Linked DNA regions of Formosa agariphila KMM 3901. Each later gene encodes a partner of the first gene's protein in a complex. Links are inferred from orthologs where the notes say so. Each region holds a gene or a part of one and is shown in the gene's direction. Other genes may lie near its edges.

Evidence for each region.
Region 2: the proteins of accD (region 1) and BN863_RS04555 are in contact, whole or in part, in a solved structure (PDB 8UXZ), measured with the Escherichia coli proteins. The link is inferred for Formosa agariphila KMM 3901 from one-to-one orthologs.
Region 3: the proteins of accD (region 1) and accB are in contact, whole or in part, in a solved structure (PDB 8UXZ), measured with the Escherichia coli proteins. The link is inferred for Formosa agariphila KMM 3901 from one-to-one orthologs.

Annotation. Positions count from the first base shown.
Region 1 is NZ_HG315671.1:567,067-578,057, reverse strand. Bases 2,970-5,807 are described here. They hold accD (acetyl-CoA carboxylase, carboxyltransferase subunit beta), read left to right. Parts: upstream 2,970-3,878; coding sequence 3,879-4,736; downstream 4,737-5,807. Other genes in these bases: BN863_RS02415 (polyribonucleotide nucleotidyltransferase), read left to right, coding at 5,294-5,807; rpsO (30S ribosomal protein S15), read left to right, coding at 4,883-5,152; fbaA (class II fructose-bisphosphate aldolase), read left to right, coding at 2,970-3,643. Also shown: translocation and assembly module lipoprotein TamL, read left to right, coding at 1-2,443; more of fbaA, read left to right, coding at 2,576-2,969; more of BN863_RS02415, read left to right, coding at 5,808-7,525; BN863_RS02410 (hypothetical protein), read left to right, coding at 7,648-8,022; BN863_RS02405 (sigma-70 family RNA polymerase sigma factor), read left to right, coding at 8,114-8,977; rpe (ribulose-phosphate 3-epimerase), read left to right, coding at 9,115-9,777; BN863_RS02395 (porin family protein), read left to right, coding at 9,944-10,513; BN863_RS02390 (lipocalin family protein), read left to right, coding at 10,848-10,991.
Region 2 is NZ_HG315671.1:1,042,277-1,053,313, forward strand. The notes cover bases 4,994-7,877. They hold BN863_RS04555 (acetyl-CoA carboxylase carboxyltransferase subunit alpha), read left to right. Parts: upstream 4,994-5,900; coding sequence 5,901-6,854; downstream 6,855-7,877. Other genes in these bases: BN863_RS04550 (DMT family transporter), read left to right, coding at 4,994-5,837; dnaB (replicative DNA helicase), read left to right, coding at 7,021-7,877. Outside these bases: BN863_RS04520 (FKBP-type peptidyl-prolyl cis-trans isomerase), read left to right, coding at 1-52; BN863_RS04525 (outer membrane beta-barrel protein), read right to left, coding at 133-717; BN863_RS04530 (transketolase family protein), read right to left, coding at 754-1,707; BN863_RS04535 (transketolase), read right to left, coding at 1,729-2,574; tRNA guanosine(34) transglycosylase Tgt, read left to right, coding at 2,745-3,875; BN863_RS04545 (LptF/LptG family permease), read left to right, coding at 3,932-4,954; more of BN863_RS04550, read left to right, coding at 4,941-4,993; more of dnaB, read left to right, coding at 7,878-8,565; BN863_RS04565 (hypothetical protein), read left to right, coding at 8,900-10,084; BN863_RS04570 (secondary thiamine-phosphate synthase enzyme YjbQ), read left to right, coding at 10,214-10,636; BN863_RS04575 (HAD family hydrolase), read right to left, coding at 10,676-11,037. UniProt on the Escherichia coli protein: Component of the acetyl coenzyme A carboxylase (ACC) complex. First, biotin carboxylase catalyzes the carboxylation of biotin on its carrier protein (BCCP) and then the CO(2) group is transferred by the carboxyltransferase to acetyl-CoA to form malonyl-CoA.
Region 3 is NZ_HG315671.1:25,944-36,879, forward strand. What follows is about bases 4,516-7,298. They hold accB (acetyl-CoA carboxylase biotin carboxyl carrier protein), read left to right. Parts: upstream 4,516-5,554; coding sequence 5,555-6,043; downstream 6,044-7,298. Other genes in these bases: BN863_RS00135 (beta-ketoacyl-ACP synthase III), read left to right, coding at 4,523-5,518; accC (acetyl-CoA carboxylase biotin carboxylase subunit), read left to right, coding at 6,118-7,298. Also shown: D-xylose transporter XylE, read left to right, coding at 1-184; BN863_RS00105 (LacI family DNA-binding transcriptional regulator), read right to left, coding at 226-1,263; BN863_RS00110 (PID-CTERM protein-sorting domain-containing protein), read left to right, coding at 1,607-1,804; BN863_RS00115 (riboflavin synthase), read right to left, coding at 1,811-2,404; 4-hydroxythreonine-4-phosphate dehydrogenase PdxA, read left to right, coding at 2,470-3,492; BN863_RS00125 (YceD family protein), read left to right, coding at 3,590-4,132; rpmF (50S ribosomal protein L32), read left to right, coding at 4,140-4,343; more of accC, read left to right, coding at 7,299-7,473; BN863_RS00150 (superoxide dismutase), read right to left, coding at 8,010-8,618; BN863_RS00155 (UvrD-helicase domain-containing protein), read left to right, coding at 8,751-10,936. UniProt on the Escherichia coli protein: This protein is a component of the acetyl coenzyme A carboxylase complex; first, biotin carboxylase catalyzes the carboxylation of the carrier protein and then the transcarboxylase transfers the carboxyl group to form malonyl-CoA.

The DNA of each region.
Region 1 (10,991 bases):
AGAGCGTCTGTTAGTAAAAAACACGATTTACGTAGATAGCGTTCGTAATACTTCAGAACAAATAGATAATTTATTATATCAGGAGCCAAACAAGACCATGTTAGGTCTTCCTATACGATTATACATTTATAATTTAGCACGTCCAAACATCGATTCTATAATCGATACGCATTTAAACAAAACAGCAAAACATCGCGAACGTTTAGAACGTTTTTTATCTAAAAAACAGTTATCCCAATATATTAATTCTAGAAAAAGTCTAAATGCTTGGCTTAAAACAACTGGTGAAGCACCTTCTATAATTAACGAACCTCGCGCTATAAAATCTGTTAAGCGTTTAGAAGATTATTATATCAATAATGGTTGGTTTGATGTCAGCGCAAGCTACGACACCATACTAAAACCAAAACAAAAGGTTGAAATTGCATATCATGTAAACCGAGGAACACCATATAAAATCGACAGTATTTCTACCAAGATAATGTCTCCCGTTGTCGACTCGATTTACAATCAGAACAAAAGACGTTCTTTTATAAAAAAAGGAGAACGCTATACTACAGATAATTTTAAATCGGAGCGAGATAGAATCACTTCAAACCTAAGAAATAATGGTATTTATCAGTTTAGTCAAGACTATGTTATTTTTCAAGTTGACACTGTTGAGACTAATAAAAAAATGAATGTTGAAGTTCAAATTAAAAACTATAGCAGTAGTCGTAATGCCGATTCTATACAAAATGGCCCTTTTAAAGTTTATAAAATTAAAGATGTAAATATTTACACCGATAATTCTCATGAAAGCAGAGAGTACTCCATTAAGGATACTATAAAATATAACGGTTACAACTTATATAGCGTTCAAGACAAAATTGCTTATAAACCAAAAGCACTTACCGATGCCATTTTTATTAGCCCTGGAAATATATTTAGAGATATAGATCGTACACGTACCTATAAACACTTGAGTGAATTAAAGACATTTAGGTATCCAGATATTAATTATATAGAGAATCCAGATACCACACTTACGGCAAATATTTTTTTAACGCCACTTAAGAAATTTAATTTAGACTATAGCTTAGAAGTTTCGCAGAGTAACATTCAAATTATAGGTTTTACAGTATCGTCAAGTTTATTAGCTAGAAATATTTTTAAAGGTGCTGAGACTTTAGAATTATCAGGATTTGCTACTATTGGCGCATCAGATGATGCTGCGGATGATAAAGATAAATTTTTCGATATTAATGAATTAGGAGCTGATTTAAAACTCACAATACCAAGAATATTTTTCCCTATAAATACCGACAGTTTAATCCCTAAAACAATGTCGCCTACCACCCGAATAGGACTATCTATAGCAAGTCAGACCAATGTAGGACTAGACAAACGTTCATTTACAGGTTCTTTAAATTACAATTGGAGACCCAAACGAGGAATAACTCAAGCACTAGATTTATTTAACGCGCAATACGTTAGAAACCTTAATCCGGACAACTATTTTAATGTGTATAGCACATCTTATGATACTCTTGATGATATAGCCCATGACATAGATTATATTCCTAGCGATGAAGATTTATCTATTCCAGATGGTACTAATGAATTTATAGACGAAGTTTTAAGCGATAATCCGCCAAATGGCATTTCTGATGACGATATACAAACGGTTAACAATATCGATGAACGTATGATTCGTTTAACAGAAAATAACCTAATTGTATCTAGTGCATATTCCTTTATTAAGGACAGTCGTAGAAACCCATCCGATGAAGATTTTTTCATTTTCAGATTTAAGTTAGAATCTGCTGGTAACCTACTCGCTCTAGGGTCTAAACTTTCTAATAGCCAAAAAAACGAAGACAATCAATACGAATTATTTAATGTAGCCTATTCACAATTTATAAAGACGGAGTTCGATTACACAAAACACTGGGATTTAGGACACCAAAACATATTTGCTATTCGCGCTTTTTTCGGAATCGCAATACCTTATGGAAATTCAAACAATATCCCGTTTGCAAAAAGTTTCTTTGCCGGTGGTGCTAACGACAATCGTGCTTGGACCGCTTACGATTTAGGACCAGGAAGCTCACAAAGTAATGACGATTTTAACGAAGCTAACCTTAAATTAGCACTAAATATGGAACATCGTTTTAATGTTTTCGAAGATTTATACGGGGCCCTTTTTGTAGATGTTGGTAACATTTGGAACGTTTTCGATAATGTAGATGATGAATTTGCAACTTTCGATAATTTTAGCTCACTTAAAGACACGGCTATAGGAACAGGATTTGGGCTACGTTACGATTTTAGTTTTTTAGTTTTTAGATTTGATATCGGATTTAAAACCTACGACCCTTCTTATTCTGAAGGCGAAAGATGGTTTAAAGATTATAATTTTGGAAATGCCGTTTATAATGTCGGAATTAACTATCCGTTCTAAATACATTTTAAATTAAAAAAATACATCGTTTGCGCAGATTTTGGGTTAGTTAAGCCCCTAAAAACTTAAAAAAAACACTTAAAAGTATTACATTTGGTAATAATCAACATTCACAATAAATAAAAAATAACTATGGGACACAATATTAAACCTGGAGTTGCTACCGGGAAAGAAGTACAAGAAATTTTTAAACTTGCTAAAGAAAAGGGATTCGCTCTTCCAGCTGTAAATGTAATTGGATCTGATACTATTAATGGTGTTCTAGAAACTGCAGCAGCTCTAAACGCTCCTGTAATTATTCAATTTTCTAACGGAGGTGCCGTTTTTAATGCTGGTAAAGGATTAAGTAACGAAAACCAAAAAGCAGCAGTAGCAGGTGCTGTGGCAGGTGCAAAACACGTTCATGAATTATCTGTAGCCTATGGCGTACCAGTTATATTACACACAGACCATTGTGCTAAAAAATTATTACCTTGGATAGACGGTATGTTAGATGCTAGTGAAAAACATTTTGCTGAAACAGGAAAACCATTATTCAGTTCTCACATGATTGATCTTTCTGAAGAGTCTTTAGAAGAAAACATGGAGATTTGTAAATCTTACCTAGAGCGTATGAGCAAAATGGGTATGACTTTAGAAATTGAATTAGGTATTACTGGTGGAGAAGAAGATGGTGTAGATAATACAGATGTAGACGATTCTAAATTATACACTCAACCAGAAGAAGTAGCTTACGCTTACGAAGAGTTAAGTAAAATAAGTGATCAATTTACAATTGCAGCAGCATTTGGAAATGTACACGGGGTTTACAAGCCAGGTAACGTAAAACTGACTCCAAAAATTTTAAAAAATTCTCAAGAATATATCTCTAAGAAATATGGTGTAGGACATAATCATATCGATTTCGTTTTCCATGGTGGATCAGGTTCAACTGTAGAAGAAATTAGAGAAGGAATTAGCTACGGTGTAATTAAAATGAATATCGATACAGACATGCAATATGCATTTATGACAGGTATTCGTGATTATATGAAACAAAACGAAGCCTATTTACAAGCACAAATAGGAAATCCAGATGGTGCAGATTCTCCAAATAAAAAATATTACGACCCTAGAGTTTGGCTAAGAAAAGGTGAAGAAACCTTTGTAGCACGCTTAAAAAAGGCATTTGAAGATTTAAATAATGTAAACACATTATAAAAAAATCGTGGCGTTTTGCTGTTATTAAAAACAAAATTTTAATTTTGGCAAGAATATAGTTTAGTAAAAAACGGAGATGCTTAATTATTATTACTCTCTAAATTTCTGCTATATTTACATAACATTCAGTCTAACAGACATAAAGAAACTTATTTTTTTATGTCTGTTAGGAAAACGCTAAACGAAAAAATTTTGAAGTACATTTAGTGCCTCAGAATAAAAAATAGAAATCAATATGTCTTGGTTTAAAAGAAAAACAAAAGGTATTACTACCACCACCAACGAGAAGAAGGACACCCCTAAAGGCCTTTGGTATAAATCTCCAACTGGAAAAATAGTAGATACCGATGAATTAGAAGAAAATTTTTACGTGAGTCCTGAAGATGGATATCACGTTAGAATAGGAAGTAAAGAATACTTCGAAATATTATTCGACGACAATACGTTTAAAGAATTAGATGCTGATCTTACTTCTAAAGATCCACTAAAATTTGAAGACACTAAAAAGTATCCAGACCGTTTAAAAGCTGCTCAAGATAAAACCAGACTTAAAGATGCTGTAAGAACAGCAGTTGGTAAGTCTAAAGGGAAAGACATCGTTATAGCCTGTATGGACTTTAGCTTTATCGGAGGTTCAATGGGAAGTGTTGTTGGAGAAAAAATTGCACGTGCTGCAAACTATTCTATAAAAAACAATATTCCACTCATGATTATCTCTAAATCTGGAGGAGCTCGTATGATGGAAGCTGCACTATCTTTAATGCAATTAGCTAAAACTTCGGTTAAACTAGCACAATTAGCAGATGCAGGAATTCCTTACATTTCACTTTGTACAGACCCAACTACAGGAGGCACAACAGCCTCTTTTGCAATGTTAGGCGATATTAACATTAGTGAACCAGGAGCTTTAATAGGTTTTGCAGGCCCTAGAATTGTAAGAGACACGACAGGAAAAGAACTTCCTGAAGGTTTCCAAACGGCAGAATTCTTATTAGAACATGGCTTCCTAGACTTCATTACACACCGTAAAGATTTAAAAAACAGAGTTAACCTATATCTCGATTTAATTACAAATCAACCTGTAAGGGCTTAAATACAAAAAGAGACGTAATCGTCTCTTTTTTTTATCCTCTTTATAAAAGATTGTCAATATAATATTTAAATGATATAATATTACTATATTTGCCGCTTGGAAGAAAAGCTTCCATGTACATAAAAATCATTTAAATAAATATTGGAATGTATTTAACAAAAGAGTCTAAAGAAGAGCTTTTCGCAAAGCACGGTAAAGGAAAAAACGATACTGGTACTGCAGAAGGACAAATTGCGTTATTCACGCACAGAATTAATCACTTAACAGAACACTTAAAAAAGAATCGTAAAGATTATAATACTGAGCGTTCATTAGTAAAATTAGTAGGTAAGCGTAGATCATTACTTGACTACTTAACTAAGAAAGATGTCTTAAGATATCGTGCTATTGTTAAAGAATTAGGATTAAGAAAATAATAAAAGAGAGGCTTTATGCCTCTTTTTTTTAGTTATTACCCCTCGTAAGAGATATATAAAAAGCTATTACTTAGTTTTTCATTGGTCACCACACAACAACTACAACACAACGACCATTGTTTAATTAGAATAAAAAAATTTATGATTCCAAAAGTTTTTAAAGAGGTTATAGACCTTGGTGATGGGAGAGAAATTTCCATCGAAACCGGAAAATTAGCGAAACAAGCTCATGGATCGGTTGTAGTAACATCTGGAAAATGTATGTTATTATGTACATTAGTTTCAAATTACAAACAAAGTGATGTAGACTTTTTACCATTAACGGTAGACTACAGAGAAAAATTTGCAGCAGCAGGTCGTTATCCTGGTGGTTTCTTTAAAAGAGAAGCAAGACCAAGCGACGGTGAAGTATTAACTATGCGTCTTGTAGACCGTGTTTTACGTCCATTATTCCCAAAAGATTACCACGCAGAAACTCAAGTTATGATTCAGTTAATGTCTCATGACCCTGAAGTTATGCCAGATGCAATGGCTGGATTAGCCGCATCTGCAGCTATACAATTATCTGATGTACCATTCGAAACACCAATCTCTGAAGCTAGAGTTGGTCGTATTAATGGTGAATTCATCATCAACCCAACAAGAGCACAATTAGAAGAATCTGACATCGATATGATGATTGGAGCATCTGCTGATTCTGTAATGATGGTTGAAGGTGAAATGTTAGAAATTTCTGAAGAAGAAATGGCTGAAGCAATTAAATTTGCTCACGAAGCTATTAAAGTACAATGTGCTGCTCAAGTAAAATTAGCAGAAGCTTTTGGTAAGAAAGAAACACGTGAGTACGAAGGAGAAAGAGAAGACGAAGCTGTAGAGCAAAAAGTTAAAGAATTAACTTACGATAAAGTGTATGCCGTTGCTAAAAAAGCATCTGCAAAACATGAAAGAAGTGCTGCTTTCGAAGAAATTAAAGCTGAAGTAAAAGCATCTTTTACTGAAGAAGAATTAGAAGACTTTGGTGACTTAGTATCTAAATATTTCTATAAAGCTGAAAAAGCTGCAATTAGAGATTTAACTCTAAATGAAGGTTTACGTCTAGATGGTCGTAAGACTGACGAAATTAGACCAATTTGGTGTGAAGTAGACTATTTACCTTCTACACACGGTTCTTCAATATTTACACGTGGGGAAACTCAAGCATTAGCAACAGTTACTTTAGGTACATCTAGAGAGGCTAACCAAGTAGATATGCCATCTTTTGAAGGTGAAGAGCGTTTCTATTTACATTACAACTTCCCTCCTTTTTCTACTGGTGAAGCGCGTCCGTTAAGAGGAACGTCTCGTCGTGAAGTTGGACACGGAAACTTAGCACAACGTGCTTTAAAAAATATGGTCCCTGCAGACTGTCCTTACACAGTACGTGTAGTGTCAGAAATTCTTGAATCTAACGGTTCGTCTTCTATGGCAACTGTTTGTGCAGGAACAATGGCGTTAATGGATGCTGGTGTGCAATTAAAGAAACCTGTTTCTGGTATTGCTATGGGATTAATTACAGATGTAGAATCTGGAAAATACGCTGTATTATCTGACATTTTAGGAGACGAAGATCACTTAGGTGACATGGACTTTAAAGTAACAGGAACTGCAGATGGTATTACTGCTTGCCAAATGGATATTAAAGTAAAAGGATTATCTTACGAAATTCTTGTAAATGCTTTAAAACAAGCTCGTGATGGTCGTTTACATATCTTAGGATTAATTACAGATACGATTTCTGAACCTAATACAGATGTAAAAGAACATTCTCCTAAAATGATTACTAGAAGAATTCCTAACGAATTTATTGGTGCATTAATTGGACCAGGAGGAAAAGTAATTCAAGAAATGCAAAAAGAAACAGGAACAACTATCGTAATAAACGAAGACCCTGTAACTGAAGAAGGTATTGTTGAAATTTTAGGTGTAGGTAATGAAGGAATTGCAGCTGTACAAGCTAAAATCGATTCTATATTATTTAAACCTCAAGTTGGTAGCGTTTACGAAGTAAAAGTTATTAAGATGTTAGATTTTGGAGCTGTTGTAGAATATATGGAAGCGCCAGGAAACGAAGTCTTATTACACGTAAGTGAGTTAGCTTGGGAACGTACTGAAAATGTTTCTGACGTTGTTAATATGGGAGATGTATTCGATGTTAAATATTTCGGAACAGACCCTAAAACACGTAAAGAAAAAGTATCTCGAAAAGCTATTTTGCCAAAACCAGAAGGTTATGTAGCAAGACCACCACGCGATCGTGATGATAGAAAACCTAGAGATAATAGAAATCGCGACAACAAACGTGATGATAGAAAACCTAGAGAAAAAAGAGATTAAGTAATCTTTTAACTATATTTAAAAGCCAATTTTGTATTTTCAAAATTGGCTTTTTTTTATTCACAAAAACTTAAAAACCTGAATATTTGATTTTTACATCAAAAAGAGTTATATTATTAGCTATGATATATAATGACAAACTAAAATACTCAGATTTTTTAAATCAATCGATTACATATTTACAACAACACGGATTTGAAAACATTAAAGCAGATATAGAAGGCTATGAAACGCCAAAATCTTATCTCAAAAAAGGGAGTGAATTAAATGTTACACCAGACATCGTTGCAGAAAAGGAAGGCCGAAAACATATTTTCGATATTGGTTTAAAATCTTCAAAACCTAATTTATTAAAATCAAAGTGGTTATTTCTAAACACCTTAAGTAATTTAAAATCATATCGTTTTAAATTAATTACAACACGTGGTCACTTTAAATTTACAAATGATATGTTGGAAGACATTAATCTAAATCTTAAAAAGACAATTAAAATTTAAAAAATATCAAATCTTTTGTAACATTTTTAATCAAGCTTACGTATAACTACATACAAAGGAGTATTCACTTAATTTACAGGAGAACTTTACAATGAGACAACTTAAAATTACGAAGCAGGTTACAAACAGAGAAACAGCTTCGCTAGATAAATATCTTCAAGAAATTGGAAAAGTTGACTTAATTACCGCAGACGAAGAAGTAGAATTAGCGCAACGTATTAAGGCTGGTGATCAAATCGCTTTAGAAAAATTAACAAAAGCTAATTTACGTTTTGTGGTTTCGGTAGCAAAGCAATATCAAAATCAAGGTTTAACTTTACCCGACTTAATTAACGAGGGTAACTTAGGACTTATTAAAGCAGCACAACGTTTTGATGAAACACGTGGTTTTAAATTCATTTCGTATGCCGTATGGTGGATTCGTCAATCTATATTACAAGCATTAGCAGAGCAATCTAGAATTGTACGTTTACCATTAAATAAAATTGGTTCTATAAACAAAATCAATAAGACTTTTGCATTTTTAGAACAAGCTCATGAACGTCCGCCAAGTCCAGAAGAAATAGCCAAAGAATTAGACATGACGATTAACGATGTTAAGGAGTCTATGAAAAATTCTGGTCGCCACGTTAGTATGGATGCTCCACTTGTAGAGGGAGAAGATTCTAACTTATACGACGTATTAAATAGTGGAGAATCTCCAAATCCAGATCGTGAGTTATTACACGAATCGTTACGTACAGAAATTGAGCGTGCACTAGAAACATTAACACCTCGAGAAGCAGACGTTATTCGTTTATATTTCGGTCTAGGAAATCAACATCCAATGACTTTAGAAGAAATAGGAGAAACATTCGATTTAACTCGTGAACGTGTTAGACAAATAAAAGAAAAAGCTATTCGTAGGTTGAAACATACCTCACGTAGCAAAATATTAAAAACATATTTAGGATAAACCTAAAGACAATAACAAACAGTTTAAGCACTATTAGTGCGAAAGTTAACTGTTCGTTTTTTGATTGATGAAAGAACCTTCGGCTGATTACCGAGGGTTCATTTTTTTATATTACATTTGCCGAAAATTATAATTAAATGAGTTCTAAATTAATAGCACCATCTATTTTGGCTGCCGATTTTGGTAACCTGCAGCGAGATGTTGAAATGGTTAATAATAGCGAAGCCGATTGGTTCCATATCGATATCATGGATGGCGTTTTTGTTCCTAACATATCTTATGGGATGCCTGTTTTGGAAGCAATTACTAAACATGCTACTAAAACTATAGATGTACATTTAATGATTGTAGACCCTGACAGATACATTAAGACGTTCGCAGAAATTGGAAGTGATATACTTACCGTGCATTATGAAGCATGTACTCATTTACATAGAACACTTCAAGCTATAAAAGCCGAAGGTATGAAAGCGGGAGTTGCATTAAACCCACACACTAATGTTAACGTACTTGAAGATATTATTAATGATATCGATGTGGTTTTAATTATGAGTGTTAACCCTGGTTTTGGTGGTCAGAGTTTTATAGAAAACACCTATAATAAAGTCAAGAAATTAAAAGAATTAATTAACAAAAAAGGTGCATCTACTCGTATTGAAATTGACGGAGGCGTTACAGATAAGAATGCAAAAGCATTAATTGATTGTGGAGCAGATGTTTTAGTTGCAGGAAGTTATGTATTCAAGAGCACTAATCAACTAAAAACAATATCCGATATAAAGAGAAGTATTAATTCTTAATAATTTATTAAACTTTTACTAGTATATCGAGCAATTAATTTTGATTATGTTAGTCCTTTAATTGTTTAATTGTCATTAAATTAAAAAATAAAATTATCTTCTAAAAAAATCATTTTAACTAACAATAATAAATTTTTAAACATTATTTTTAACAAAAATTTTTAATATGAAAAAGACTACAATTATACTTTTTTTCCTTCTGTTTACTACATTGACTTACAGTCAATATAGAGGACGTGAATCATGGGTTGCCAGCTTTGGTATCAACTTACTTGATGATAGTGCCTATCAAGATCCTCTTAAAGGTTCAGAACGTTGGAGTTTTAGTCGACCAATTACTTTAGGAGTAGAATATAAGTTTGACGAACACTGGTCTATTAGTCCTATGTTAAGTTTTAATAAAATTGATGAAGTTTATGAAGATTTTGCTCATGGCGGAAGCGGATGGATTGAAGGTGGTAACTATACTTCTTTTGATGTTAATGGTAAATTTTATTTTGACGAGTACATTGCTGAAAATGAAAACATTGATGCTTACGCAGGTTTAGGTTTAGGTTATTTTAAAGTTGCAGACGAATCTAATGTTTCTGGAAACGTTACTTTAGGTTTAAGATTCTGGTTTACACCTGTATGGGGACTTAGACTTCAAACTTTAGGAAAGTTTGCTTTCGATCCAGACAAAGTGTATGCTAACAACAATTTTATTCATAGTTTAGAATTACTATACAGATTCTAAAACAAAAAAACACATATTTTCTAGTCCTAAAACAGTATAAACACTTAAAGGATTAAAAAAAATCATTAAAGCTGAACAATGTTAACATTGTTCAGCTTTAATGATTTTATGCTAACTTGATTATAACTTTTTATAGTCAAATATTTGATTAGAAAGACTAGGTCTTCAACTACCACAAGCGAACAATAATTATCTATTTTTTTGATAAACCTAAATGCTTTTAAGTTAGAAACACATGTAATACAGATACTAAAATTAGTATTATTATGATAAAATTGTATTACAATATAGATGTGCGTACCTTAATTAGCACTTAACCTTAACAAATTATAACATGCATTATTTAAAATTCGTGATTCCAACACTTCTTATAGTAATAACAGGAGCTATATTTACATCTTGTGCTACTATTCCAGAAAAAGCTGAAGCCGTTACACCCTTTAATAAAGAAAAATATTTAGGAAAATGGTATGAAATA
Region 2 (11,037 bases), 480 kb from region 1 along the record:
ACCTAATTATTTAGACCCAACTGAAACAGCTTCGACTCAAGACGAAGACTAAATTCAAATTCTTTTGGATACAAAAAAATCCGCTTTAAGCATCGTCTTAAAGCGGATTTTTTTATGAATGATATGTTGTGTTTATAATTTAAAAGATACACTTAAAATAAGTTGGTCTGACCTCGCATCTACTGTAGCTACATCTAAGCCGTTGTTAGTAATGAAACGCATTTCGTAATCATTAAAACCGCGCTCGTACCTTAAATCAATTCCAATGCGTCTAATGTTTACAGCAAACCCAAAGTTTAATCCCATAGTAATATCTTCACTTCGGTCTTCCGCTTTTACGTCGTCTAGTTTAGAATCTATTATTAATTGAAATGCAGGTCCTGCAAAAACACTTAACGGACCAATAAGTCTAAAACCAACCAATACAGGTGCATCTACCTTTTGTACTAAAAAGTCTTTATGGTTATAACTACTATTCGTTTGCGTATACATCGCCTCGGTTTTTAAGTAAATTTTTGAACCAAATTTACCAAAAACACCCAGATGGAAACCAACGTTTCTGTCTGGGTGCTTTATTTGTTCTCCTATAGACGAAATATAATTTCCGTTAGAACTATAATTTAATCCGCCTTTAATTCCGAAACCAGAACCGGCTTGTGCAGAAGTTAGTTGAATTGCTCCAACAACTACACTAAGTATTAATATTAATTTTTTCATAGCAAGCGTTTTTTTTTAAACGCGAAACTACTAAAATTATTTCCTTTTTATTACGGTTTCGCAAGCCTTAACAATAGCTTCTGCATTTAAACCGTACTTATCCATTAGTTGTGCAGGTGTTCCAGATTCTCCAAACGTATCGTTAGTTCCTATAAATTCTTGAGGTGTAGGTTTGTTAGTTGCTAACACACGTGCAACACTTTCTCCTAAACCGCCCATTATATTGTGTTCTTCTGCAGTAACAATACATCCTGTTTTAGAAACAGAATCTATAATAGCTTTAGCATCTAAAGGCTTAATAGTATGTATGTCTATCACTTCGGCAGTGATCCCTTTTTCGTATAATGCTTTTGATGCTTCTAAAGCTTCCCAAACTAAATGTCCAGTGGCTACAATAGTAACATCTGCACCTTCTGTTAATTGAAGTGCTTTCCCAATTTCAAATTTCTGATCTGCAGGTGTGAAAATTGGCACAGACGGACGACCGAAACGTAAGTAAACAGGTCCTTTATGTTCTGCAATAGCAATAGTTGCCGCTTTAGTCTGGTTGTAATCGCAAGGATTAATAACCGTCATACCAGGTAACATTTTCATTAACCCAATATCTTCAAGAATTTGGTGTGTTGCACCATCTTCACCTAAAGTTAAACCTGCGTGAGAAGCACAAATTTTTACATTCTTATCTGAATACGCAATAGACTGACGAATTTGATCGTAAACACGACCTGTAGAAAAGTTAGCAAATGTTCCTGTAAATGGAATTTTACCACCAATAGTTAAACCTGCAGCAATTCCCATCATGTTTGCTTCAGCAATACCAATTTGAAAAAAACGTTCAGGATTTTCTTTAATAAATTCGTCCATTTTTAATGAACCAATTAAATCAGCACATAAAGCTACAACATTAGGGTTTGTTCTTCCAAGTTCGGCTAACCCTGCTCCAAATCCGCTTCTTGTATCTTTTTTCTCTGTATATGTGTATGTTTTCATTGTCTTTGTAAATTGTGAAGATTAATAGTCGCCTAAAGTTGCTGGGTTTTGAGCTAATGCGTTTTCTAATTGCTCGTCGCTAGGTGCTTTACCATGCCAAGCGTGTGTGTACATCATAAAGTCTACACCATTACCCATTACTGTTTTTAATAAAACACAAACAGGTTTTTCTTTTCCTGTTAATGCTTTAGCTTCAGCCATACCTTTTAATATCGCGTCTATATCGTTCCCTTCTTCAATAGTTATAACGTCCCAACCAAAAGCCACAAATTTAGCCTCTATGCTTCCCATTGGTAAAACCGTATCTGTAGCCCCATCAATTTGCTGTCCGTTTAAATCGATTGTACAAATTATATTGTCTACTTTCTTTGCTGAAGCATACATAATCGCTTCCCAGTTCTGACCTTCTTGTAATTCACCATCTCCATGTAAAGTGTAAACTAAAGAGTCATCTCCGTTTAATTTTTTTGCTTGAGCTGCACCAAGTGCAACAGACATACCTTGACCTAAAGAACCAGATGCAATACGTACACCAGGTAAACCTTCGTGAGTAGTTGGGTGTCCTTGTAACCTAGAATCAATTAATCTAAACGTGTTTAATTCTTCAACTGGAAAATATCCAGCATGTGCAAGTACACTGTAAAATACAGGTGAAATATGTCCGTTAGATAAGAAGAATAAATCTTCGTTAATACCGTCCATGTCGAAACCGTCTTTACGGTCCATGATTTCATTGTATAGGGCAACTAAAAATTCTGCGCATCCTAAAGAACCTCCTGGATGACCAGAATTTACTTTGTGTACCATGCGTAGAATATCTCTACGAACCTGAGTCGTTAAATCTTGTAATTCTTTTGTGTTAGCCATGTTTTATAACTTGATTTTTAAAGGCTCAAAAATAACCCTTTATGTCTGTTTAACAAATTAATGTTTTAGTAATTTACGTAAAGGTTTACGTTGATGTCTTTTTATATTTTTTTTAATACCAATATATCACAATGAGTTAATTATCTTTGCGCCCTGAAGAATTTTTGTACATGATATTCGATTTAAAAGCTAAAGACACACAAAGTAATGCCAGAGCTGGAGTAATTACTACAGACCATGGTAAAATAGAAACGCCAATTTTTATGCCCGTAGGGACTGTAGGTTCTGTAAAAGGGGTGCACCAGCGTGAACTTAAAAATGATATAAATCCCGATATTATTCTTGGGAATACCTATCATTTATACTTGCGCCCGAAAACCAAAATCCTTGAAAAAGCAGGTGGTTTGCATAAATTTATAAATTGGGATCGTAACATTTTAACCGATTCTGGAGGATACCAAGTGTATTCGTTATCTTCTAATAGAAAGATTAAAGAGGAAGGTGTGAAGTTTAAATCGCATATCGATGGCAGTTACCATGTGTTTACGCCAGAAAATGTAATGGAAATTCAGCGTAGTATTGGTGCCGATATTATTATGGCATTCGACGAATGTACGCCTTACCCTTGCGATTATAACTATGCAAGACGCTCAATGCATATGACGCACCGTTGGTTAGAACGTTGTTTAACGCATTTAGACAAAACACCGTTTACATACGATTATGCACAAACATTCTTCCCAATTGTACAAGGAAGTACATATAAAGATTTACGTAAGCAATCTGCAGAATATATTGCTGGAGTAGGAGCAGAAGGAAACGCTATTGGTGGATTATCGGTAGGAGAACCTGCAGAAGAAATGTATGCCATGACAGAAGTGGTAACAGATATTTTACCATGGGATAAGCCTAGATATTTAATGGGCGTAGGTACACCTATTAATATATTAGAAAATATTGCATTGGGTGTAGATATGTTCGATTGTGTTATGCCAACGCGTAATGCAAGAAACGGAATGTTGTTTACAGCTTACGGTTCTATCAACATAAAAAATAAAAAATGGGAAGACGATTTTTCTCCAATTGATGACATGGGCATCACTTTTGTAGATACAGAATACTCTAAAGCCTATTTAAAACATTTATTTTCGGTAAATGAATTATTAGGAAAGCAAATCGCAACCATTCACAATTTAGGATTCTATATGTGGTTGGTTCGTGAAGCGAGAAAACATATCTTAGCCGGAGACTTTAGAGTTTGGAAAGATATGATGGTTAAACAAATGGATAATAGGCTATAGGCTTGAAGATATTAGACTGGTACATATTAAAGCGGTATTTGCTCACATTTTTAATGATGTTGTTGCTCTTTATTCCTATAGGGATTACCGTGAATTTAGCAGAAAAAATTGGTAAAATTTTAGAAAGAGAAGTGCCTTTTGGAGAGGTGGCTTTGTTTTATTTAGACTTTACCATCTATTTTGCGCACCTACTTTTTCCGTTGTTTTTATTCCTGTCGGTTATATTTTTCACCTCCAAATTAGCGAATAATACAGAAGTTATTGCCTTTTTAAGTTCTGGTGTTTCCTTTTCAAGGTTTTTAAGACCTTACATGATTGGAGCAACTATTGTTGCATTATTGGCTTTGGTTTTAGGAATGTATCTAGCGCCAAAAGCAAGTAAAGGGTTTAACGATTTCGATTATAAGTACTTTAAAAACAATAGAAAAGCTGTAGAAACGGGTAGTGTATACAGACAAATTAACGATAACGATTTTATTTATGTAAGTAGTTTTGATGCTAAGAATAAATTAGGACAAAACTTCTCTTTAGAACATATTGTCGATAATAGAATGGTCTATAAAATGAGTGCTAGAAACATTCGTTGGATTGAAAAAGACTCTGTGTACCGCATGGTCGATTACGTAAAAAGAACAGTAGGTGTAGATGGCGATATTCTAGAATCAGAACGAAGAAAAGATACTGTTTTTAGTTTCGACTTAGTTGATTTAACTCCTCTAGAATATATTGCGGAGACCTTAACATATCGTGACTTAAACGAATTTATTGATAAAGAAAAAAAACGAGGGTCTTCAAGTATAGGACGTTACGAATTGGTAAAATATAGAAAATGGAGTTTACCTGTTTCTGTCTATATATTAACTATTATTGCCGTTGCTGTTTCGTCTCAAAAACGACGAGGAGGAATGGGAGTAAATTTAGCTTTCGGGATTAGTATTGCCATGGTTTTTGTCTTTTTCGACAAAATATTTGGTGTCATGGCCGAACAGTCAGATTTCTCACCAATTGTTGCCGTTTGGTTTCCTAATATTATTTTTGGGGTGCTAGCCGCCTACCTATTATATAATGCGAGACGCTAAATTACTTAATTACCTGCATGTACATCTATTGGTATTTATAGCAGGATTTACCGCCATTTTAGGAGAGTTAATAACCATAGATGCCATTCCTTTAGTTTGGTTTCGTATGCTTATGGCTACAGTTTTAATGTATGCATATATTCGTTTTAAAGGTATTGCTATTAAAATACCACCAAAAGCCATTGCTAGATTATCGTTCGCCGGAATTATAATTGCTTTGCATTGGATCACTTTTTTTGGAGCAATAAAAGCATCAAATATTTCAATTACGCTATCTATGGTATCTTCTGGAGCTTTTTTTGCTTCCATTTTAGAGCCAATTATTCATAAACGAAAAATTATTGCCTACGAAATGATCTTCGGTTTAGTCGTGGTTTTGGGCGTTTTTTTAATCACTCAAAGCGAACTTCAGTACATAGAAGGTATAATTTTAGGTATTGTTTCAGCATTTTTATCGGCTTTATTCGCTGTACTAAATGGAAAGTTTGTTAAAGAATATAGACCTTCTGTGATTTCAATTTATGAATTCATTAGCGGTGTCTTATTTATCACTTTATTTATTGCCCTTTTTGGTACGGGATTCAATCAAGAATTTTTTAATGTAAGCACTTCAGACCTGTGGTATCTATTTATTTTAGCCTCAGTTTGTACTGCTTATGCTTTTATTGCATCGGTAAAAGTTATGGAGCATATTAGTCCGTATACAGTGATGCTAACTTATAATTTAGAGCCTATTTATGGGATTATTTTAGCTCTAATTTTGTTCCCAGAAAAAGAAAAAATGTCTACTAATTTTTATTACGGTGCAGCAATTATTTTGGGAGCAGTATTGCTAAATGGTATCTTGAAAAATTGGAAAGCTTTAAAAAGAAAACAGTCTTAATGATATTTGAACGCTAAAGTTTTTATATTTGTAAGCTAACGAAAATAGAAATCCTTAATTGGTATGGAGTATTTAGAATTTGAACTTCCTATAAAAGAGCTTGAAGAGCAATTAGATAAATGCCAAATTATAGGCAAGGAAAGTGACGTTGATGTAACAGAAACTTGTAAGCAAATCGAGAAGAAGCTTATTGAGACTAAGACAGATATATATAAAAACCTGAGCCCATGGCAACGCGTTATGTTATCGCGTCATCCCAACAGACCTTATACATTAGATTATATTAAAGCCCTGTGCGGAGATACGTTTTTAGAGCTTCACGGCGATAGAAATGTAAAAGACGATAAGGCCATGATTGGTGGTTTAGGTAAAATTGGAGACCAAAGCTTTATGTTTATTGGTCAACAAAAAGGGTTTAATACCAAAACAAGACAATTACGAAACTTTGGAATGTCTAATCCAGAAGGCTATCGTAAAGCGTTACGCTTAATGAAATCTGCCGAGAAATTTGGAATTCCTGTAGTTACTTTAATAGACACCCCTGGTGCATACCCTGGTTTAGAAGCAGAAGAACGCGGACAAGGAGAAGCTATTGCAAGAAACATCTTGGAAATGACACGTCTAAAAGTGCCAATTATTACTGTAATTATTGGTGAAGGTGCTTCTGGAGGAGCGCTAGGTATTGGTGTAGGAGACCGCGTATTAATGCTAGAAAACACATGGTATTCGGTAATATCACCAGAATCATGTTCGTCTATTTTATGGCGTAGTTGGGAATACAAGGAACAAGCTGCCGAGGCTTTAAAATTAACTGCTACCGACATGAAAAAACAGAAGTTGGTAGACGAAATTGTTAAAGAACCTTTAGGTGGGGCACACACAGATCGCCAACAAACCTTTATAATTGTTAAAGATGCAATTTTAAAATCTTTTAAAGAGCTTAAAAACTTATCACCAAAAGATTTAGTTAAAAAACGAATGACAAAATATGAAAATATGGGTGTCTACAAAGACTAATCCTTTGATACCCTTATGTTATAAAACCTGAAGTTGAAAAACTTCAGGTTTTTTATGGTTATTAACAATTTTTATAAGTTGTTAACAGTTAGAATGTTGAAGAAAGGTTAACATCAAGACTTAAAAATCATATTATAATAGCACCATTTTAGTTACTTTCGCAGTTATGAAACAACCCAATCAATTACAAGGCTACAAAGTCGATAAAAGTACTTTAATCAATTTAGAACGTGGTAAAATTCCGCCACAAGCTACTGATTTAGAAGAGGTTGTGTTGGGTGCGATGATGATTGATAAAAAAGGTGTGGATGAAGTTATCGACATCTTAAGCTCCGATGCATTCTACAAAGATTCGCATAGACACATATTTGACGCTATATTTCAGTTGTTTGAAAATAGTGAACCGATTGACTTATTAACCGTTTCTACACAATTAAAGAAGAATGGCAAGCTAGATGCAGCAGGTGGCGATTTTTACCTGATTTCATTAACTCAAAAAGTGTCGTCTTCGGCACATATCGAGTTTCATGCACGTATTATTCTTCAGAAATTTATTCAGCGTAGTTTAATCAAGATTTCTTCAGAAATTATTGAAGAAGCTTACGATGAAACCAAAGATGTTTTCGATTTATTAGATGCGGCCGAAACCAAATTATACGAAGTTACCCAAGGGAACATTAAAAAATCGAGTGAAACTGCTCAAGATTTGGTAATTCAAGCCAAGAAAAAAATTGAAGAAATATCTAATAAAGAAGGATTAAGTGGTATTCCTACCGGATTCGATAAACTGGATAAATTAACTTCGGGATGGCAACCTTCCGATTTAATTATTGTGGCTGCTCGTCCAGGGATGGGAAAAACAGCATTAACCTTATCCATGGCGCGTAACATTGCCGTAGACCAAAATATACCAGTGGCCTTTTTCTCTTTAGAGATGGCATCTGTACAGTTAATTATGCGTTTAATTTCGTCTGAAACGGGATTATCTTCAGAGAAATTAAGAACAGGAAAATTAGAAAAACACGAGTGGGAACAGTTAAATGTAAAAGTAAAAGGACTTGAAAAAGCCCCGCTTTTTATAGATGATACGCCTTCACTTTCTATATTCGATTTACGTGCAAAAGCCAGACGTTTATCGTCGCAACACGGTATTAAATTAATCATGATTGACTACTTGCAGTTAATGACAGGTGGACCAAGCCATGGTGGAAACCGTGAACAAGAGATCTCGATGATTTCTCGAAACTTAAAGGCTTTAGCAAAAGAATTAATGGTGCCTGTAATTGCACTGTCTCAGTTATCGCGTGCGGTTGAAACACGTGGAGGTTCTAAACGGCCGTTACTTTCTGACCTTCGTGAATCTGGTGCGATTGAGCAAGATGCCGATATTGTATCGTTTATTTATCGTCCGGAATACTATAAAATTGAAGAATGGGATGATGACGAGCGTTCTCCAACCGAAGGACAAGCCGAATTTATTATTGCGAAACATAGGAATGGTGGTTTAGAAAATATCCGTCTGAAGTTCTTAGGACACTTAGGGAAGTTCGACAACTTAGACGATTTCGATTCGCCATACGAATTCCATAGTAAAATGAATACCAATCCAAATGAAGACTCAGGGTTTGCATCAGGAAATAGTTTCCCAACACCAACTGATGCCTTTGGTAGTGCGATGAATGAAGACGATGATAACGACGTACCGTTCTAATCTCAAAAAATAAATATGTTAACATAAACCACGAAATCTCTGCAAAAGGTGTTTCGTGGTTTTTGTTTTTGATTATGTTCTATTTAACTAGTTGTTAGTAATCTCAATTTTATATAAATGTGAAATGGATTAAGATTAATAGCAATAGAGAAATCAGGTTAAGATTAATAAAACATTAATACCAATCTTTTTATAAAGTGTTTTAAACCACATCAAAAATTAAGTATCTTTCAAATTCAATTTTCAGTCTGTAAATATTTTGAAACACATCCTATTTGTTTTCTTATTTCTATGCCTTTCAGCAAAAGCTTTTGCATCTTATGTTCTCATTCCTATGGATTCTGAGGGACAAAAAAACCATTTAAAAGCATATGGAATTACCTTTTGGACGCTCGATAAACAATTAAAAGTAAAGTGGTTGTTAAATTATCGTGGTGGTTCATTCTTGTTGCCAGATACAGATGCTATTCAAAAAGAATGTCAGATTCGTGGTGTGTCTTTCGAGGTGATATCAAATGAAAAAGCTGAAAGCATTCTAGAGTTAGTGGAAAGTCCGAGTCAGAATATGGAGTCCGTCGTGTTAGAAAAAGCACCTAAAATAGCAGTGTACACACCTAAAGGTAAATTACCTTGGGATGATGCGGTAACTATGGTGTTAACATACGCAGAGATTCCTTATACAACCGTATACGACGAAGATGTTTTAAACGATAATTTATTACTTTACGATTGGCTGCATTTGCATCATGAGGATTTTACAGGACAGTTTGGAAAATTTTATAATAGTTTTAAAACTACTGCCTGGTATATAGAAGATAAAAAAGAAGCCGAAGCTTTAGCGGCACGTTTAGGGTATAATAAAGTCTCTGAAGAGAAGTTAGCAGTTGCTCTAAAGATTAGAGATTATGTTGTTGGTGGTGGTTTTATGTTTGCCATGTGTAGTGCCACCGATTCTTTCGATATTGCTCTATCTGCCGAAGGTGTAGATATATGTGAAGCCATGTTTGATGGCGATGCTAGTGATCCCGATTATCAGAAACAGATAGATTATTCCAAAACCTTTGCGTTTACAGATTTTACCCTAGAGCGTAATCCTAAAGTATATGAGTTTTCATCAATAGATATGACGCCTAAACGGCGTATTTTTAAAGAAGCAGATTATTTTTCATTAATGGATTTCTCGGCAAAATGGGATCCTGTTCCAACCATGTTATGCCAGAACCATACGGCTTTGGTAAAAGGATTTATGGGGCAAACCACTTCGTTTACGCGAGATGAAATTAAATCGAATGTTTTGGTGTTAGGAGAAAATAAAAGTAATGGTGAAGCAAAATATATTCATGGTATAAAAGGAAAAGGTTTTTTTACATTTTATGGCGGGCATGATCCAGAAGACTATACGCATAAAGTAGGAGACCCTAAAACCGAATTAGAGCTACATCCCACGTCGCCGGGTTACAGGTTAATCCTTAATAATGTGTTATTTCCGGCTGCTAAGAAGAAGAAACAGAAAACGTAATTTGTTGTCGTTTAAGCTTTTTTTGATGTTTAATGTGTTTATATAGGGCTGACTAAAAGTAGGAAGAAGTAAACCGTATAAAAGCTCTTCATTTTAAATCTCGTGAATTTTTCAATATAAATTTCAATGATGAAAACGTATCAAAAAGAAATCACTTTAAAACCTTACAAACGCGGTTTTCATATTATTACCGACACTATTGTTACCGAATTCCCAGAGTTAAAACATATAAATGTGGGCATGCTTCAGGTGTTTATAAAACATACATCGGCGAGTTTAACTATTAATGAAAATGCAGACCCATCGGTACGTACCGATTTTGAAAGTCATATTAATGTGATGGTTCCCGAAAATCAACCGTATTATATTCATACCTATGAAGGTGCAGACGATATGCCAGCACATATTAAGTCCTCATTAATGGGTGCAAGTGTACAAGTTCCAATTACTAATGGTCGCCTAAATTTAGGAACTTGGCAAGGAATCTATTTATGCGAGCATCGAGATTATGGAGGTTCAAGACGTATTGTATTGACTGCTTTTGGGACTTAATCTGCTATAGAATAGATGCCGAATATCTATGCTTGAATCTTATTTTTTAGCGGCAATAAGTTGCTCTAGAATAGTTTCAACACCAAGTTCGTCATTGCTTTTTGTGGCAAAACGCGCTGCTTTTTTTACATTTGGGTGAGCATTTGCCATGGCATAACTAAAATACGAACGATTAAGCATTTCTAAATCGTTGTTATAATCTCCAAAAACCATGGTTTCATTTTCAGAAATCCCAAATTCTTCTTGCACTTGTTTTAGAGCAAAACCTTTATTGGCGTCATGATGAGAAATGTCTAACCAATTTTGTCCGGAGACTTTAATCTGAAGTTGATCTTCTAAATGTTTCACTATTGGGTAAATATAATCTTCAGAACTGTCTGTATGGTAAATTGCAATTTTTA
Region 3 (10,936 bases), 540 kb from region 1 along the record:
AGTGTCTTGGACGTTTCCTATGATGGATAAAAACAGCTATTTAATAGAGCAGTTTAATCACGGATTTGCATATTGGATTTATGGTTTAATGGGGGTTTTAGCCGCTTTCTTTGTGTGGAAATTTATTCCTGAAACAAAAGGTAAAACATTAGAAGAAATGAATGATTTATGGACTAAAAAGTAGTATAAATCCCTTTTTTATAAACAATTTAAAAAAGCACAAAATTAGTAGCTATTAGCTAATGATTTTGTGCTTTTTCGTTCTACTAAAGTCGTTTTAATTGTTTTGGTTTCAAAAACATCTTCAGTACCTAAAGGTTGTTCTATTTTCGAAATTAAAATTTCAGCAGCAGTTTTTCCCATAAACACACTATGCTGATTTATACAGGTAATTGAAGGTTTGGTATATTTAAAAAAATCGCTGCTTGTAAAACTTATTATAGAAATATCATCTGGAATGTTATAACCACGGTCTTGTGCTATTACCATCGATTCTACAGCCGAAAACTCTTCAAGTCCTATAATAGCATCTACATCTTGGTAATCTAACATGGTTTTAATTTCTGTTTCAAAATCATACCTTGGTTTTATAAGATTAATTATTTTTTTATTTACAGGAAGTTTATAGTCTTCTAAAGCCTTTAGGTAACCATTTATACGTAACTTAATAATTCCTACATTATCTAATGTAGAGACCACAGCAATATGTTTACAGCCTGTTTTTATTAAGTGTTCGGTGGCTTTGTAGGCACAATTAAAATCGTCTACAATAACTTTATCTGTGTTGATTGAATCTGAAACTCGATCAAACATAACAATTGGGCCAGCATTGTCAATAAAGGATTTTAGATGATTAAACTGTTGCTTAGCTTCGGTTTCTTCGCTTAGTGAAATGAGTAAGCCGTCTACTAACCCATTTTCTAGCATATGTATAGAAGCTATTTCTTTTTCTAATTTACTATGAGAAACTATTGCAATCACATTATAACCTTTGTCGTTAGCCACTTGTTCTATACCACTAAATGTTTTTACGAAAAAAGGATTTAATATGGAAGGCATGATAACACCTATAGTTTTGGTCTTTTTATTTAATAGACTCAAAGCAATACTATTAGGTCTGTAGTTGTGTGTGTATGCGTATTCTTGAATTTTTAATTTAGTAGCATTACTAATTTCATGACTATCTTTTAAAGCTTTAGATACGGTAGCTATGGATACATTAAAAGTGTTAGCAATTTGCTTTAATGTGATGCGTTGTTTCATAGTGTATTTAAATTTGTAAAATTGAAACTGTAAAGCGTGAGTCTTATTGTAAAAGTATAAAAATAGCCTACATCTTTAACGTTTTAATATTATTATAAAATAAGTCTTCGCTGAAAATATTGTAACGCAGGTGTTTAATTAAATTAATTTTAAAAAAGAGGCAAACGACTCATTCTTTAATAAAATCAAACATATCTAGTAAAATAGTAGTAAGATTAGTTGTTTAGGTAATTTTTTTTATATTAAATTTACAGCCGTATAAAAATTGAGATTAAAACCTATATTAGATTTTAATTTTTTATAAATTATTTTGGTTAAGTTACTTAGCCATTAAATAGAAGTGATGCCAAATAAAATAAAACTTTTTATATTTACTTTCTTATTAATAGGTGCCGTGTCTATTGCTCAAACTAATATTGATGCTCCAGACGGTCCTCCGTTACCAGGAGCTCCAAATCCTCCAGGACTTCCTATAGATGGTGGTTTAGTTATTCTTATGGCAGCTGGTGCATATTATGGGGTAAAAAAATCTATTAAGTAATCTTTCTTACTTAATATCGAATTCTAATAAACGCTTTACGTACTTTCCTAATACATCGAATTCTAAATTTACAGTATCTCCTATTTTAAAGTATTTAAAATTTGTGTGCTCAAAAGTATATGGGATAATCGCTACACTAAACTGATTGCGTTTAGAATCTACAACCGTTAAACTAGTTCCATTTACTGTAATAGACCCTTTTTCAATAGTGATATTTTTGAGGCTTTTATCATATTCAAAAGTAAATAACCAGCTTCCAGAAGTTTCTTTAATATCAATACACTCTGCCGTTTGGTCTACGTGCCCTTGTACAATATGTCCGTCTAACCGGTCTCCTAATAACATGGCGCGTTCTAAGTTTACTAGGTCGTTTGTTTTAAGTGTACTTAAATTTGTTTTGTTTAATGTTTCTTGAATTGCAGTAACCGTATAAGTGTTGTCTTTAATTTCTACAACTGTTAAACAAACACCGTTATGAGCTATACTTTGATCAATTTTTAATTCTGAAGCTAAAGCACTTTCTATGGTTACATGTAGATTATCTTGATCTGATTCTAGATTTGCAACACGACCTAAATTTTCTATTATTCCTGTAAACATATTAATTCATTTATTTGGTTAAATTTGTAGTTGTAAAATTACGAACAAAATAGTTATCAAGTTTAATGAAGAAAGAAGAAAATATTATAGTTGGAATTTCAATTGGAGACTTGAATGGTATTGGAGGAGAGATTGTTTTAAAAACTTTCGAAGACCCAAGAATTCTAGAGTTTTGTACACCAGTGATTTTCGCTTCAGTTAAAGTGATGTCATTTTATAAGAATCACTTTAAAATGGATATAAACTTTAACGGAATAAATCAGATAAATCAATTGGTTATTGGTAAGGTTAATGTTTTAAATTGTTGGAAGGAAAATGTGTCTATTAACTTTGGAAAGGAAGATTTTAAAATTGGTGAATATGCTATTAAATCTTTAGAGTTGGCTACCGAAGCTTTAAAAACAGGAGGAGTAGATTTGTTAGTAACAGCACCTATTAATAAACATAATATTCAGTCAGAAAAATTTAAATTCCCTGGACATACAGATTATTTAGCACAAGAATTGGAAGGAGAAAGTTTAATGTTTATGATTACTGACACTTTAAAAGTCGGACTTTTAACTGATCATGTTCCAGTTAGTGAAATTGCAAACCATATTACTCCTGAATTAATCGAGAAGAAAATTAATACTGTTTACAAATCGTTACAACAAGATTTTCAAATTTCTAAACCAAAAATTGCTGTTTTAGGTATTAATCCGCATACAGGAGATAATGGGGTTATTGGTACTGAAGATGATGTTGTTTTACGTCCAACTTTAAATAAAATTAAAGAAAGTGGGAAGCTGGTATTTGGGCCATATGCAGCAGATAGCTTTTTTGGATCTAATAATTATAAGAATTTCGATGCTATAATTGCATCATATCACGATCAAGGATTAATTCCGTTTAAAACCTTATCATTTGGTGAAGGTGTAAATTACACTGCGGGTTTAAATAAGGTAAGAACATCACCTGATCATGGTACAGCTTTTGAAATAGCAGGAAAAGGTATTGCAAATGAGTCTTCATTTAAAGAAGCCTTATATTCTGGAATTCAGATTTATAAGCACCGTTTGGAATACGATAAACTAGTAAAAAGAGTGTAAAATATTAAATAAAAAAGATATAAACAAAAAAATGTTTATAAGTAAGCTTGTGTAAAATAAAAATTCATATATTTGCAGGCTCAAATTAGATATAGAAATGAAGCTGTTGAAAGAATTTACAATTCAATTCGTTGGATTAAAATTAGGAAAACATCAATTCGAATATCAAATTGGACAAGAGTTCTTTACACATTTTGGGTATGAAGATTTTAATGATGCTAACATTCAAGTAAATGTGCTTTTCGAAAAAAAGACCACCTTATTAGAATTGCATTTTGAAATTTCGGGAATTGTAAATGTCTATTGTGATGTCACAAATGAACCTTACGATCAACCTATTCAAAATGAATTTGATTTGGTAGTGAATTTTGGTGACGAGTATAATGACGAAGAAATTGACTTACTAGTTATTCCTCATGGGGAATACGAGTTAAATATACAACAGTATATTTACGAACTAATAGTATTGGCAATTCCAACAAAACGTGTTCATCCAGGAATTGAAGATGGAACGTTAAAGTCAGAGATACTCGATAAGTTAGAAGAATTAAGTCCTAAAATAAAGGAAGAAAAAAAAGACCAGGAGGAGTCAGACCCTCGTTGGAATACATTAAAGCAACTATTAACGGATAATAAATAAATAGAAAATGGCACATCCTAAAAGAAAAATCTCGAAAACAAGAAGAGATAAAAGAAGAACACATTATAAAGCAACTGCGCCACAAATTGCTACTTGTCCTACAACAGGAGAAGCTCACTTATATCACAGAGCTCACTGGCATGAAGGTAAATTATACTACAGAGGTCAAGTATTAATTGACAACTCAGAGGTAGAGGAAAATCTAGCATAAGTATTATGCACGCATATAAAAAAACGCTCCATTTGTGAGCGTTTTTTTTGTCATATAGTTTTCTATAAGTCAAAAACAACTTAATTTGCATCTAATTAAACTAAAAATTAAGTAATTTGGCCGTAAAATTGATGTTTCAGGTCTAATTATCTAAGTTTTGGTTCAATAATTTATACGTTATGAGTAAAATAACAGCGGCTATTACGGCTGTAGGAGCATATGTGCCAGAGCACGTTTTAACTAATAAGATGTTAGAGTCTATGGTTGAAACAAATGATGAATGGATTACCTCAAGAACAGGTATTAAAGAACGTCGTATTTTAAAGGAAGTTGGAAAAGGAACTTCTTTTCTAGCAATAAATGCAGCTCAAGACCTAATAGACAAATCTGGAGTAGATCCAAAGGAAATCGATTTAGTAATTGTAGCGACAGCGACACCAGACATGAAAGCCGCTGCAACAGCATCTTTTACTGCAACAGCAATTGGAGCCGTAAATGCATTTGCTTACGATTTAGAAGCAGCATGTTCAAGCTTTCTATTTGGAATGTCAACAGCGTCTAGTTACATTGAATCTGGACGTTATAAAAAAATATTACTTATTGGAGCAGATAAAAATTCTTCAATGATTAATTATAAAGACCGTGCAACATGTATTATTTTTGGTGATGGTGCCGGTGCAGTGTTATTCGAACCTAATGAAGAAGGTTTCGGGTTACACGACGAGTATTTAAGAAGCGATGGTAGTGGTAGAGATTTTCTACAAGCTACATATGGCGGATCATCTTTTCCTATTACTCCAGAAGCAGTAGCAGAAGGAAAGCACTTTGTGTTTCAAGATGGAAAAACAGTATTTAAGAATGCAGTATCTAATATGGCAGATGTTGCCGTAAAAATATTAGAACGAAATAATTTGACTAAAGACGAAATTTCTTGGCTAGTAGCACACCAAGCAAATAAGCGTATTATTGATGCTACAGCTAATAGAATAGATTTAGATTCGAAAAAAGTAATGACTAATATAGAAAAGTATGGTAACACCACTTCTGCTACATTACCATTATTGCTTAACGATTATGAAAAACAACTTAAAAAAGGCGATAAATTAGTTTTTGCAGCTTTTGGAGGTGGTTTTACATGGGGATCTATTTATTTAACTTGGGCATACAACTCTTAATTGACTAGTAATAACTTATTTAAAATCTAATTTATTATGGATTTAAAAGACATTCAAAATTTAATCAAATTCGTTGCCAAATCTGGAGCAAGCGAGGTTAAATTAGAAACAGACGATGTAAAGATTACCATTAAAACAGGTGGTGACGATAAAGGTGAAACTACTACTTATGTACAACAAATACCTGTAGGCGCACCCGTGGCTCAGGCTCCTGTTGCACAACCTGTAGCAACAGCCGCTCCTGAAGCTGCAGCAGCGCCAGCTGTCGCAGACCCAGATTCAAAATACATTACTATTAAATCTCCAATCATTGGAACGTTATATAGAAAACCCTCTCCAGACAAACCACTGTTTGTAGAAGTTGGACAAACTATAAACGAAGGCGATGTACTTTGTATTATTGAAGCAATGAAACTTTTTAACGAAATTGAATCAGAGGTATCTGGTAAAATTGTTAAAGTTCTTGTAGACGATGCGTCACCAGTAGAATTTGATCAACCGTTATTTTTGGTAGATCCATCATAACAAATTTTAAAATTCCAAAACAAATCCCAATAGACTTGGAATTTGGAATTTGAGATTTTTAAATTGTACATGTTATGTTTAAAAAAATACTAATAGCCAATAGAGGAGAAATAGCACTACGTGTTATTAGAACCTGTAAAGAAATGGGAATTAAAACGGTTGCAGTGTATTCTACAGCCGATGCAGAAAGTTTGCATGTAAAATTTGCAGACGAGGCCGTGTGTATTGGCCCAGCACCAAGTAGTGAATCCTATTTAAAAATGTCTAATATAATTGCAGCTGCAGAAATTACAAATGCAGATGCTATTCACCCAGGATACGGGTTTCTTTCAGAAAATGCTAAATTTTCTAAAATATGCGAGGAACACGATATTAAATTCATTGGGGCGTCTGCCGAGATGATTTCTAAAATGGGTGATAAAGCTACTGCAAAAGAAACCATGAAAGCTGCCGGTGTACCATGTGTGCCAGGAAGTGATGGTATTATAGAAGACTTTGAAACTTGTCAAAAAATAGCTCTAGAAACCGGATATCCTGTAATGCTTAAAGCAACAGCAGGTGGTGGTGGTAAAGGAATGCGTGCCATTTGGAAAGAAGAAGACTTAAAAGACGGGTGGGATTCTGCACGTCAAGAAGCTAAAGCTGCCTTCGGAAATGATGGTATGTATATGGAGAAACTTATAGAAGAACCTCGCCATATCGAGATTCAAATCGTAGGAGATTCTACCGGAAGAGCTTGTCATTTATCAGAACGTGATTGTTCTATTCAGCGTCGTCACCAAAAACTAACAGAAGAGGTGCCTTCGCCGTTTATGACTAAGAAATTACGAGACGAAATGGGTAAAGCAGCTGTTCAGGCAGCAGAATATATAAAGTATGAAGGTGTAGGAACTATCGAATTTTTGGTAGACAAACACCGTAAATTCTACTTTATGGAAATGAATACGCGTATTCAAGTAGAGCACCCAATTACAGAGCAAGTTATAGACTTCGACTTAGTAAGAGAGCAAATTATTGTTGCTGCTGGAGTGCCTATTACTGGTAAAAACTACACCCCTAACTTACATTCTATCGAATGTCGTATTAATGCTGAAGATCCTTACAACGGATTCCGTCCGTCGCCAGGTTTAATTACAACATTACATGCGCCAGGTGGTCATGGTGTGCGTCTAGATACGCATGTTTATGCAGGATATAGTATTCCACCAAATTACGATTCTATGATTGCAAAGTTAATTACAACAGCGCAAACTCGTGAAGAAGCCATCAGTAAAATGAAACGTGCTTTAGACGAATTCGTAATAGAAGGTATAAAGACAACAATTCCGTTCCATAGACAGTTAATGGATCACCCAGATTATATTGCTGGGAACTATACCACAAAATTTATGGAAGATTTCGTAATGGAAAAACCTCCAAAAGAAGATTAAAACAAAGCAACTCCGGAATTTATTTCGGAGTTTTTTTATGGTGTTACTTTTGCAAAAAAGCAAAAGTCAGGCTATCCACTATATCTTTTATTTTTAAAAAAATAAAAGGATGCCGTTTCTATCCTTAACACAAAAAGTGTCTTTCAATAGGTAAAAATTAACATCATAGTTTACATCAAAACTCTTCTTGTAAACATTAATCTTATATCTAATTAGTTGCTTCAATCACTTTAGTATTATAATGATATTTATGTAAATAAATGGTTTTATAATTCAAGGATGTTCAAAAAAAGGTGCCATTTAACACCCTTTTTTCCCGTTAGACTAATTTTTAGGTATTTAAACTAGTTTTCTTTTAGTGAAGTAGTAGCGCAGTATATATTTGTATCACCATAACATAAGTAGGTTAAGTTCATGGTAGATTTGGGGCAAAAAGGTGAACTTAACAGTTCACCTTTTTCATTTTAAAATGGTTTCTAAAAAAAATCGGACTATAAATTAATATAGCCCGATTTCAATATAAAATTTAAAACGTTTTATTTTGCTTCAGCATAACGACGTTCTACTTCATTCCAGTTAATTACATCAAAAAATGCATTAATATAATCTGGTCTTCTATTTTGGTAGTTTAAGTAGTAAGCGTGTTCCCAAACATCTAATCCTAAAATAGGAGTTCCGTCACAATTAACACCTGGCATTAATGGATTGTCTTGGTTTGGTGTAGAACATACAGAAACTTTACCTCCTTTATGTACACATAACCAAGCCCAACCAGAACCAAACTGTGTTGCAGCAGCATTACTAAAAGCTTCTTTAAAAGCATCAACAGATTCGAAAGCCTCTTCAATAGCTGCTTTTAAATCTCCAGATAAACGACCTTTACCTTCAGGGTTCATTATTTCCCAAAATAAAGAGTGGTTATAAAATCCACCACCGTTATTTCTAACTGCTCCATTGCTCATGTCTAAACTAGTAAGAATGTCTTCAATAGATTTTCCTTCTAATTCAGTACCCTCAATAGCGCCGTTTAATTTGGTAGTATATCCTTGGTGATGTTTAGTATGATGTATTTCCATTGTACGAGCATCGATGTTTGGTTCTAATGCATCGTAAGCATATTGTAATTTCGGTAATTCGAAAGCCATAATATTGTGTTTTTTAAGATTAATAAAAATTTCTTCCTCAAATTTAAGGATAATACGTGTCAATTAAAAATAATTAATTGTTATCAAACCATTGATAGTTTTTATCTTGTCTACAAAAATTATTTAATAGACATGGAGAGTAAAGCGACTTTTTCTATTTACGATGCTTCTGCGGGTAGTGGAAAGACATTCACGCTTGTAAAAGCATACTTAACAATCTTATTTAAATCTAAAAGTCATTTTCAGTTTAAAAATATTTTAGCTATAACATTTACAAATAAGGCTGTTTTCGAAATGAAAGAGCGTATTATTAACACGCTTAAAGAATTTTCTAATGAAAATGTGCTAGTAGACGGAAATGATATGTTTTATATGTTATGCGAAGAGTTGCAAATGCAACCAGAAGCTTTACATAGTAAATCTAAAATGTTGCTGCATACAATTATTCATAATTATGCGGCTTTCGAGATTTCTACAATCGATGGTTTTACGCATAGAATTATAAGAACGTTTGCTCACGATTTAAAATTACCTTTAAATTTCGAAGTCGATTTAGATTCCGAAAGTTTACTAAATAAAGCGGTAGACCAATTAATTGCAAAAGCAGGTACCGATAAAGAAATTACCGATGTCTTGGTGCGGTTTGCTATAGAAAAAGCAGACGATGATAAAAGTTGGAATATTGCCTTAGATCTCTATAAAATTGCAAAACTGCTTATTTACGAAAATGATATTCCGTATCTGGAAGCCTTAAAAGATAAGGAACTTTCAGATTTTAATACACTTAAAAAACAACTCTACAACGATTTAAATACTCTAGAGGCTAGTATTACTGAAGCTGCAAAACACATATTAAATACATTCGAAAATAACGATTTAACCGTTAAAGATTTTTCAAGAGGAACGTTATATAATCATTTTGTAAATGCTTCAGAATTTAAAATACACGGACTTTATAAGAATCAATTAGAGGCGAATATTAAAGACGCTAAGGTGTATACAAAGACACTTGAAGCTTCAAAAAAAGAGCTTATAGATGGCCTTTTACCAGAAATAGAATCGACTTATTTAAAAATTAAGCAAGCCGTTTATTTATTTAAATTCAGAAAAACAATTTCTAAAAATCTAACACAACTTTCAGTATTAAATGCCATCAATCAAGAGTTGATAGCGCTTAAAGAAGACGAAAACAAAATGTTGATTTCAGAATTTAATACCTTAATAAGTCAACAAATTGCGTCGCAACCTACACCTTTTATTTACGAACGGTTAGGAGAAAAGTTCAATCACTATTTTATAGATGAATTTCAGGATACATCTAAAATGCAATGGAATAATTTAATTCCATTAGTGTCGGAAGCTATAGATGCACAAGATGTCGAAAAAGATTCTGGGTCGCTTATGATTGTGGGCGATGCAAAACAAGCCATTTACAGATGGCGTGGCGGAGAAGCAGAACAGTTTATAGAATTATCCGATTTAAATTCTAATCATAATCCGTTTAATACTCCTAAAAACATACAGTCTCTAGACACTAATTACAGAAGTTTCAAAGAGGTTATTCATTTTAATAATACGTTTTTTAATCATATTTCTGGAATGGCTTTTAGTGAAGAGGCCTATGGAAACTTATATCAGCGTGCCAATCAGAATCAAAAAAATCCAAATGAAGGGTATGTAAATATTTCGTTTTTAGATTTAAAAGATGAAGACCGAGACGAGCTCTATCCGGAACAAGTGTATAATACAATTCAAGAATGTATTACGAATGGCTATCAGTTAAAGGATATTTGTATTCTTGTTAGAAAAACCAAGAATGCTGTTGTTACTGCAGATTATCTAAGCAAACAAGGTGTACCAATAATATCATCAGAATTACTACTGATTAAGCAAGCTCCAGAAGTACTATTTCTTACGCATCTTGCAACAGTATTATTTCAACCTAAAAATGCAGAAATAAAATCTGAAATCTTATACTTCTTAGCCGAAAAATTTAAGGTTGAAGATAAACACCATTTTTTTGCTAAACACATTGCGTTAGACAATGATGCATTATTTAAAAGCTTCGAACAATTTGGAATTTTTACAAGTGCCAAAGCATTAATACAATTACCATTGTTTGATATGTTTGAAACCATGGTTCGAGAATTTAATTTGGTAACATATTCTAATGCTTATATTCAGTATTATTTAGATGTTGTTTTAGAATACACTCACAAAAAAGATTCAGACATATTTGGTTTTTTAGAATATTTTGAAGCTAAAATAGATAAGCTTAGTATTGTTTCTCCCGATGGGCAAGACGCAGTGCAGATTAT